3 regions of the Rossellomorea sp. DA94 genome follow, and region 2 is predicted to be linked to each of the others. Evidence: riboswitches for the same ligand, from Rfam matches in the RefSeq annotation. Region 2 holds a riboswitch; each other region holds the start of a gene.
The links. A riboswitch is a leader RNA that binds a small molecule or an ion and turns the genes downstream of it on or off. The one in region 2 is predicted to bind S-adenosylmethionine.
Positions count from the first base shown of each region.

Region 1: another riboswitch for S-adenosylmethionine. It lies ahead of P8596_RS01275 (Na+/H+ antiporter NhaC family protein); the one in region 2 lies ahead of metE (5-methyltetrahydropteroyltriglutamate--homocysteine S-methyltransferase).
Region 3: another riboswitch for S-adenosylmethionine. It lies ahead of P8596_RS11800 (Fur-regulated basic protein FbpA); the one in region 2 lies ahead of metE (5-methyltetrahydropteroyltriglutamate--homocysteine S-methyltransferase).

Region 1 is NZ_CP122397.1:226,731-230,013, reverse strand. Features, by position in the region: gene P8596_RS01280 (MFS transporter) at 1-896, opposite strand, end outside; SAM riboswitch class I at 1,158-1,262, shown strand; gene P8596_RS01275 (Na+/H+ antiporter NhaC family protein) at 1,345-2,664, shown strand; gene P8596_RS01270 ((S)-benzoin forming benzil reductase) at 2,772-3,283, opposite strand, start outside.
Region 2 is NZ_CP122397.1:3,714,014-3,717,296, forward strand. Features, by position in the region: gene metE (5-methyltetrahydropteroyltriglutamate--homocysteine S-methyltransferase) at 1-1,918, opposite strand, end outside; cobalamin riboswitch at 2,077-2,261, opposite strand; SAM riboswitch class I at 2,333-2,443, opposite strand; gene P8596_RS19315 (hypothetical protein) at 2,539-2,736, opposite strand; gene thiC (phosphomethylpyrimidine synthase ThiC) at 2,714-3,283, opposite strand, start outside.
Region 3 is NZ_CP122397.1:2,284,867-2,288,149, forward strand. Features, by position in the region: gene P8596_RS11790 (flavin monoamine oxidase family protein) at 1-122, shown strand, start outside; gene spoIIP (stage II sporulation protein P) at 295-1,461, shown strand; gene P8596_RS11800 (Fur-regulated basic protein FbpA) at 1,536-1,751, opposite strand; SAM riboswitch class I at 1,859-1,966, opposite strand; gene P8596_RS11805 (protoporphyrinogen oxidase) at 2,172-3,283, shown strand, end outside.

The sequences.
Region 1 (3,283 bases), 1.1 Mb from region 2:
GCTGAGGAATAGACCAGCCATAGACTTGGTTCTGTGAAGTAAAATAGCCAGCGGATCATGGATGCAGCACCTGCCAGCGCCGCTACGGTCAAGAGACCGAACTTATCAATCCACCCTCCCGCGATTCTCATAAACGGTACTTCTGATAGGACGGCAATCAGAAATGCGAGACCGATTCCGGCGTACGTACCACCTGAATCTTCTACGAATAATCCGAAATACACGTTATTGGCTAAATTTGGGCCGAACACCAGGAACGTGACGGCCAGGAAGATCAGAAACTTCTTCATCGTGAATAATTCCTTCATCCCGGCTTTTAGATCAAGCTTAGCTGCCGCTCTCTCTTTAGGAAAACGGAAGGATAGGAATCCGGATAGGACCAGACAGATAAAGAAGGAGTAGAAAATGATCGTCGGTCCGATGAATCCCTCTGAAAGCCTCCCCATGACGAACACGGCAATCCCGAATCCCAATGAGCCGAACAGACGAATATTTCCGTAGTTATAACCGACTTTACTTGTATACTTCAAGCTGATGCTGTCAGACACGGGAATGATGGCACTTTGGAAGATCGCAACTAAAATCGCGACCACCAATAGTCCATAGTAAACATCCATGAATAAATAACCAAGAGCAAAGATCCCTGCAACTAAGGAGGTTAATCCCAACACGACGGTTGGCTTATTGGTTGTGTCACTGACCATCCCCCATATCGGCTGGAAGAAAATCATCATGATCGGGCCGACAGACATGATGGTTCCGATCTGATATCCATTTAACCCCACACTTTCACTTAAATATACACTGAGTAAAGGATATAAACTTCCAACCCCGAAGAAGGTCAATAGATAAAACCCTTGTAACGTAAAAATTTGATTTCGCACATTTCTTTCCACTACCGTATCCCCCAAGATGTTTTTTGTCTATCTTATAGTAGACCTTGACCGTTCAATTGTCTATGTGTTTATGCCTTTTTATGGATAAACTCCCGCGTTTTATGATGCATGCCTTGCTACGGCGATCTCCCGCCGCTTTCGTTTGATCCAGCTGTGGCAGTCATGCCCTGCATGTATATTTCCAATAAATTACCGTTTGACTTTTTCGATTAAACCCTTTAAAGTATGGAAGTATATTTTAAGTGAACTGAATAACATATCTTCTTATCCAGAGAGACGGAGGGACTGGCCCTGTGATGTCTCGGCAGCGGACTCATGATGAGTGCTGTGCCACATCCAGCAAGCGTAATGCTTGAAAGATAAGAGGAGTGTTTCGTTTGAATGAAACCTCTTCTTATACTGGAAGAGGTTTTTTTATTTGATTTCACACGACAAAGGAGTGTTTGACATGAACCAAGAAAAAGGTAATTTACTGGCTTTATTGCCCTTGATCATATTTGTTTCACTGTTCCTTGGAGCGGGGATCCTTTCAGGAGATTTTTATGCATTCCCTGTACTGGTATCCATCATCATTGCCTCCATTGTAGCCCTTGCGATGAATCGGAAAGAGTCGTTAACCTCTAAGGTTGAACGGTTCGCAAAAGGTGCCGGGCACCCGGACATTATGATTATGGTCTTTATCTTCTTATTAGCCGGTGCGTTTTCCGGTGTAGCAGAAAAGATGGGCGCCGTTGATTCAACCGTCAATTTTGCCCTATCCGTGCTTCCTGGTAATCTGATCATTGTTGGATTATTCATCATCGCCGCTTTCATTTCCCTATCAATGGGGACATCAATGGGGACGATTGCAGCACTTGCCCCAATCGGAGTAGGCATCAGCTCAGGAGCCGACATTTCTATGCCACTTGCTATGGCCACCGTCATCGGGGGAGCGATGTTCGGGGACAATTTATCGTTCATCTCGGATACAACGATTGCAGCCGTACGCACACAGAAAACCGAAATGAAGGACAAGTTCAAAGTGAACTTCTTCATTGTCTTACCCGCAGCCATCATCACGATGGTCATCCTTTTTTTCCTTACGATGGGGACTCCATCCTCCGTCGACGCAGGAAGCTTCGACTGGATTAAAATCATCCCTTACCTCGGAGTGATCATTGGGGCCCTTGCAGGATTAAACGTATTTGTCGTTTTAATCGGCGGGATTGTGTTGGCAGGGGTTATCGGATTTTCGGATGGAAGCTTTACCCCATCGAGTTACTTTGGTAGTGTAGCCGACGGGATGACGGGCATGGCAGAGATTGTGATCCTTTCCATCCTGATCGGCGGAGTCGTCGAACTGATTCGTCATAATGGAGGGATTCAAGCTATCCTTTACCATGCCACACGTAAGATTAAATCTCCTCAGGGAGCACAGCTTGCAACAGCAGGCTTGGTCAGTTCGACGAATCTTTGCACAGCCAATAACACAATTTCCATTATCATCGCAGGACCACTGGCCAAAACGCTTAGCGATCAGTATGGCGTAGATTCCCGTAAGTCAGCAAGTATCCTCGATATTTTCTCTTGTGCCGTTCAAGGGTTGATCCCATACGGTGCACAGGCACTGTTAGTGGCGGAAGTAGCCGGCATATCACCTGTCAGCATCATCCCTTATGCCTTCTACCCTGTCCTGATTGCCGTTTGCGGACTGATTGCGATTCAATTCGCCCTTCCGAAGTTCACACGGAGAACCGCTACTGATGGAGATCCGGTCCGTTCTTCTTAGTCCGTTGGAAAAGAGACAAATCCGTCTGGGTTTGTCTCTTTTTTGTGTCTGGGTTATTCAAACACCATTAAAAAAGCAGACCCCGATTTCCGGAATCTGCTCTTTTCTTATAACAAATCATTCACATGATACAGTTTACCACTTTCAATATTGGTTTTGGTTATGAGAGCCACCAGTGCATCCGCTACCGTGTCCGTGCTGCGCAGCATCCCCTCTTCTTTGTAGCGCTGGAACGACTCAACCTCGGCAAAGGCTTCTTTGGAGGACGAGCGGATTTCCCCCTGCATATCCGTATCCATCACTCCCGGACTGAAAGCGATGACCTGATGACGGCTATGTGTGTTGGAGAGCTCAAGGCTCACCGTTTCAGTCAGCATATTGACTCCCGCCTTAGTCGCGCAATACGTACTCCAGCCATAAACGGGACGACTTCCCGCTCCTGAACTGATGTTGACCATGATCATTTTCGATTCAGAGCCTTTTGCTGCCTTGAGCAATTCATTGGTGGCGATCATAGGTGAAAGTAGATTGACGTGGACACTCGTTTCCATTGCTTCATTTTCCACTTCACCCGACGTATTGATCGGTGTCACCACGCCTGCATTTTGAACGACATATA
Region 2 (3,283 bases):
GAGTTTCATTTTGCACCGATGATGTGGCTAACTTAAATGAAAAGACCGCAGCCTGTAAATATTCTTCCCACCGTTCCTTTTTTAAGGGTAAACCCTCTCTAAGTGCCGGTTCGTCTACCTGGATCATCCATATTCCCTCATCTTCGAGTGACTCAATCTCTTTCCGAAGAGAGAGCGCTATTTGATTAGCTACTATATAGCGGGGAATGTCATTCCGAACAAAGGACCAGTTTAGAATGGTAATAGGGCCCGTTACCATTCCCTTTACCGGTTTATCAGTTAGAGATTGGGCATACACGGTTTCTTTAACTGTCATCGGCTCTTTGAAATTCACATCCCCATAAATGATTGGAGGCTTCACACATCTGGACCCGTAGGATTGGACCCATCCGAATGTAGTGAAGTGAAATCCCTCTAGTTTCTCACCGAAAAATTCCACCATATCGGTCCGTTCAAATTCTCCATGTACAAATACGTCCAGGCCGATTTCTTCCTGAATGTCGATCCACCGCTTTATTTCTGCACGAATGAACCGTTGATACTCACCCTCATCAAGCTCTCCATTACGCCACTTCTTCCTTTGTCTTCTTACCTCCCTTGTCTGAGGGAAGCTGCCAATTGTGGTAGTGGGAAGAAGAGGGAGCTTTGACTGTGCTACCATGCGAATCGAAAATGGAGATTTTCGTCCGACATCTAATGGATTCAATCCTTTTAACTTATCTTGAACAGATGGTTTGTTTCTATTTGGCGATGTATGTAAGTCACTTATGGACTTCAAACATTCATCCACATCACTCTGCACTCTCCATATTCCTTCCCCGAGGGCTCTTGTTAGGAGGACGACTTCCTGCAATTTCTCATCAGCAAATGAAATACCATTACGAAGCGTTTTATCCAAAGTTTCTTCATTCCGCACGGTCACCGGTACATGGAGCAAACTGGATGATGGCTGAATGATTAAGCGGTCCTTTGGTACATAATCAGTCAATTCAGATAAAAATGAATGGGCTTCAACAAGATTCGTCCTCCAGATATTCCTGCCGTCCACAACTCCTGCTGCCAGAATTTTATCTTTAGGGAAACCGTTTTGCTTTAGTGCAGCCATATTCTCTCCCCGGTCATATATAAAATCCATACCTATCCCGTCTACAGGAATGGCTGTCACCTCTTTATAGTGTTCTAAATGATCAAAATAGGTTTGAAGAATAATCTTTACATCAGGAGCGGCTTTCTTTAATCTTCCGTAAATTTCGGTAAATCGATCAATCTCTTGTTTTGTGATGGAAGCACACAGGATCGGCTCGTCGATCTGCACCCATTCTACTCCCTCTTCCTGCAATTCTCGCAAGATCCCGGCATATAAAGGCACAAAGTCGTTTACGATTGATTGATAGTCTACTTCATAATATCCTTTAGATAATTTCACGAAGGTGAATGGACCCACTATTACCGGCTTCCCCTTAATACCAAGCTTTTCTTTCGCTTCCTTGTAATAGAATAGCGGACGATTTTCCACCAGTTGAGGTACGGATTCCCCAAGTTCCGGGACAATATAATGATAATTGGTGTTAAACCATTTCGTCATTTCTGATGCTGCTGCCCCCTTTGCCCCCCTTGCCATTTCAAAATACGTATCCAGACTGACTTTCCCGCCTTTATAGTGAAATCTGTCGGGAACGATTCCGAACATGGCCGCAGTATCAAGTACATGATCATATAAGCTGAAATCCCCGAGTGGAATCAAATCCACCCCTTGATCCAGCTGCTTCTTCACATGATCCAGGCGAATGTTCTCTATTTGTTCCAGGAAGGAATCTTCGTCAACCTTACCTGCCCAATATTCTTCCAATGTCTTTTTCCACTCACGATTTTCTCCAATCCTCGGATACCCTAAACTCGAACTCATGACCTTACTCATCATTCACACTCCCCATCTTTATCATCTTTAGTACGTAGTCCCAACAAAAAAATCTCCCTTTCAAATGAAAGAGAGATTCATACGCATATCTAACTAGAGTCGAGACAAACTGATATCCTCAACACGTATTCCTCACCCCTCTCTATATCCACGTAGAGCATAAGCGCATACAACAGGCAGGTCTCCTGACTTAGGTTCACAGCTTCTTATCCCTTCCCATTTCAACAGAAATAGTGGTTGAATGATAAGTCGCTCCCCGTTACAGTGGCGGGACCGCGCCGGATTTTCACCGGTCTTCCCTTTTAGCTGAGAGTGTCTCAGCACCTATTGCATTGGTCTATTTAATTTTTCTTTCAAAAAAACGTAAAACCCTCTCTAACTACTGTAGAGAGGGTTTCATGTTAATAGAATCCTCTCTTATTTTCCAAAGCCGTTTGCTTTGCAGGAATTAGCACCTTTTCAACAATTCCGTTGAATGGTTGCCGGGTTTCACAGGGCCAGTCCCTCCACCTCTCTCAATAAGAGTTTCACATATTCATTTACTATTCTGAAATTTGTAATAATCGTAGCACGGTACATAAGAGCTGTCAAAAGAAATTCAATCAATAACTTACACTTTTCTAATAATAGGTACTTTCTACATAATGACATTTGATACAAGACCTTGTTACATCAGTCTCATAGAAGACATGCCTGCAGTTTTCCTGAATGCTCTTCACTTCTTTTTCGAGTTGGGTGATTTTCTGATTGAGCTTTATGATCTCATACTTCAATTTGAGGACATGACAGGTAGGTTTATCGATAGATGTTTGATCCATTTTCCACAAACTCCTTCGATTTTTCTTTCAATCCTTTTTCTATTTCCTTATGAACATCATCAATGCTATTCTGCTCCATTCCCCTTATATCATGTGATATTCTCATTGAACAAAATTTCGGTCCACACATTGAACAAAAATGGGCCGTTTTTGCCCCTTCTGCAGGAAGTGTTTCATCATGATACTCCCTTGCACGTTCCGGGTCCAGGGATAAATTAAATTGGTCATTCCATCTAAATTCAAATCGAGCCTTAGAAACGGCATTATCCCTTACTTGTGCCCCTGGATGCCCTTTCGCCAAATCCGCTGCGTGTGCGGCGATTTTATAAGCAATGACACCCTCTCGCACATCATCTTTATTCGGTAATCCCAGATGCTCTTTCGGTGTTACATAGCACAGCATAGCTGTTCCAAACCAACCGATCATGGCAGCCCCTATGGCGGAAGTAATGTGATCATACCCCGGTGCAATATCTGTCGTTAATGGCCCCAGGGTATAAAAAGGAGCTTCATGACAGATTTCCATTTGCTTATCCACATTCTCTTT
Region 3 (3,283 bases), 1.4 Mb from region 2:
ATGTCCGTACACCCGAAGGCAGGCTCCATTTTGCAGGCGAACACACGTCCTCTTTTCATGGTTGGATAGAAGGTGCGGTGGAATCCGGTATAAGGGCTGCATATGAAGTGAATGGGCGATAAACCAAAGACGCATCTCATCATGCGTTTTGTTTACGTTCAGGTCGTTTTTAGAAAAATGATTTTCCATTTGTGTCCTGTCCTATAGGAAATCAGACCGAATCCTGAAAAAACCTTCTACTCTATCGACACTCTGCATAAAGTTAACTATTAAATACTTTATATAGGGGTACTGATGATGTCGTATAAGTCTCGAAATAATAATAGCTTAGTCCCGCTAGTATTCGTATCTATGAAAGCCGTCATCCGGGTAGTATTGATAGGGATCATCATGATGTATGTCATGGTATGGCTGATTTCGTCGACGGCCATTAAATTGAGGGTGGACAGCCTTTTCTATACTTCGGTATCAGAGCTTGTACCGAAAGAGACATTCCTTATGCTTCTGTCACAGGAAATGACAGGTCTGCGCATCGAGAATAAAGAGGCCATGAATACCGACTTTGATTGGTTGGAAAGCGTGACGAATGTATCACTGCTTGACCCAAGGAGTCTATTTGGACGAGAAATCCCTGGAATAGAAAATTATCATACGCATATAGCCGTTGCCGGTAAAGGGACGGACATTACCAATTTACCTAATGAGTCGCCAGCTCCAACGGAGGACCAGCTGAAGGATCAGGAAATCGATCAGAACCAAGTCGATCAAGCCAATCATAACTCAGGTGACGGTGTGCAGGAGATTGAAGAAAAGTCTGTGTTCATTTATCACTCCCACAGCTGGGAAGCCTTTAGCCCTCTAATTAAAAACAACGATTCAAAAGATCCGGCCAGTACGAATGAAAAGGTCAATGTCATTGCGGTTGGTTCAAAATTGAAACAGGAACTCGAATCACGAGGAATCGGGGCAGTGCAAGACAAGACAGATGTAAACCAAGCATTGAAAAACAAATCATGGACCTATTTTGAATCCTATAAGCTGACAAGGGGATTGGTTCAAGAAGCCCTTGCACAAGATGACGATTTAACCTATTTAATAGATATTCACCGGGACTCCCAACCCCGAAATATTACGACCAAAACGATCAATGGCAAGGACTATGCACGCCTATTTTTTATCGTAGGGAAAGAAAATAAGAATTTTGAAAAGAATCTCAAAATCGCGAAAGAATTAAATGCTAAATTAGAAGAGAAGTACCCTGGAATCAGCAGGGGGGTTTTCGTTAAAACAAAAGCAGAAGGAAATGGGGTCTACAATCAGGATCTAACAGAAAGGGCGATGCTCCTTGAGTTTGGCGGAGTGGAAAATAACTTAGTGGAATTATATAATTCCACCGAAGCATTTGCGGAAATCTTTGCAGCTTATTATAAGAAGGATGCAGTTGAGGTAAACGCTCAATAACTATTGAAATGACGTGAGCCATATGCCCGCGTCATTTTATTGTTTGGCCATTTCCGAAAAGATAAACCAGGCTTCTAACTGGTTAACTTCGTGCAATTTTTCCAGTGAATAGAGCCGACATCACTATGCGGATGGCAATCCTTCTGAATATAGTGATACTCATCCTCAAGTTCTCTAAGTGTCAGCTCGAATAATTGTTTATTTCCTTTTTTGAAAATGTTATGGACGATCAATTTGTTAATTAACTCATTTCTTCTTTTATTAATTGCTTCCTGGAGATTTTCTCCCATTATGATCACTCCTCTTATAATATGAATAAACAGAGAAAGAGACTTTTTCATGTAAAAAAGCCTACTTCCTAGTAAGATAAGAAGAAGGCTTTAACGGAAAAAACTTCAACTTATCTTTCAAGCTTGATGCTTGTGGAATTAGCACAGTGTTCTAGAAATTAGAATCTGTTGCTGAGGTATCATCGGGCCAGTCCCTCTACCTCTCTGGATAAGTGGCTATGTGGTTATCAGAATTCTATTATATGTTATATCAAACTATTCCTAGTTGTCAACTTTGAATTAAACGTGACACCAGGATCAAAAAATGAACTCCTTATTCTAATTACATATCATATTCCTTTTTCAGACACAGTTTCTTTTTCTAATCTGCCTAAAACATGATAATCTGTATACATACACGTAATTAATGGAGTGGATAGTATGAAGAAAGTGGTTATCGTAGGTGGGGGCATTACAGGCTTAACGGCTCTCTATAATCTGCAAAAAATATCCAGGGAACAAAATCTGGATATTGAGTTAGTGTTAATTGAACGGGATCAACAGCTCGGTGGTAAGATCAGGACGATAACGGAAGGTGACTTTATTATGGAAGCTGGTGCAGATTCCATTGTGGCCCGTAATGGGGGAGTGCTTCCATTGGTCAATGACCTTCAACTTCAAAACGAACTGGTATATAACGAAACAGGAACATCTTACATATACACAAATGGTGAACTGCATAGAATACCTCCCGACACAATCTTCGGTATTCCCATGAGCATAGAAGCACTTAATGAAAGCACTCTGATTTCTGAAGCCGGAAAGAAAGCGGCCCTTCTGGACCTGGAGACGAAAAATACTGTATTCACGAAGGAAAGCTCCATCGGAGAATTTCTGGAAGCATTCCTCGGGAAAGAACTAGTGGAGAATCAGATCGCACCTGTATTATCAGGGGTTTATTCAGGGAACCTGTATAAGCTGACCATGGCCTCGACTCTTCCATATCTCCTGGATTATAAAAATGAGTATGGGAGCATCATCCAAGGATTATCTGCGAACAAGCAGAAATTCAAGGGATCTTCCAATAAAAAGTTCATTTCCTTTAGGCATGGATTATCCACCATTATCCACCGTCTGGAAGAAGAGTGCGGTGATGCGACGATTCTAAAAGGAACAGCGACAACAAATCTCCAAATGTGTGCTGACAAATATGAGCTCACGTTAAAAGGACATGAAAGCATTCAAGCAGATGCTGTCATTTTTGCGACACCTCATGATGTGACTCAACAGATTTTAAATCGTGCAACATTAAATGAAGATTTTAATACCTTAAGGAACTCTTCCTTGATCTCCATCTACCTGGGTTTCAATGTTCCTGACGAGGAGCTCCCGGCTGATGGTACAGGGTTTATTGTTTCTAAAGGCAGCGAAGTGAAGTGCGATGCATGTACATGGACGAGCCGTAAATGGAAACACACATCTCGAAACCATAATCTTCTGGTAAGACTTTTTTATAAGAGCTCGAATGCTCATTACGGGCAGTTAAAGCATTT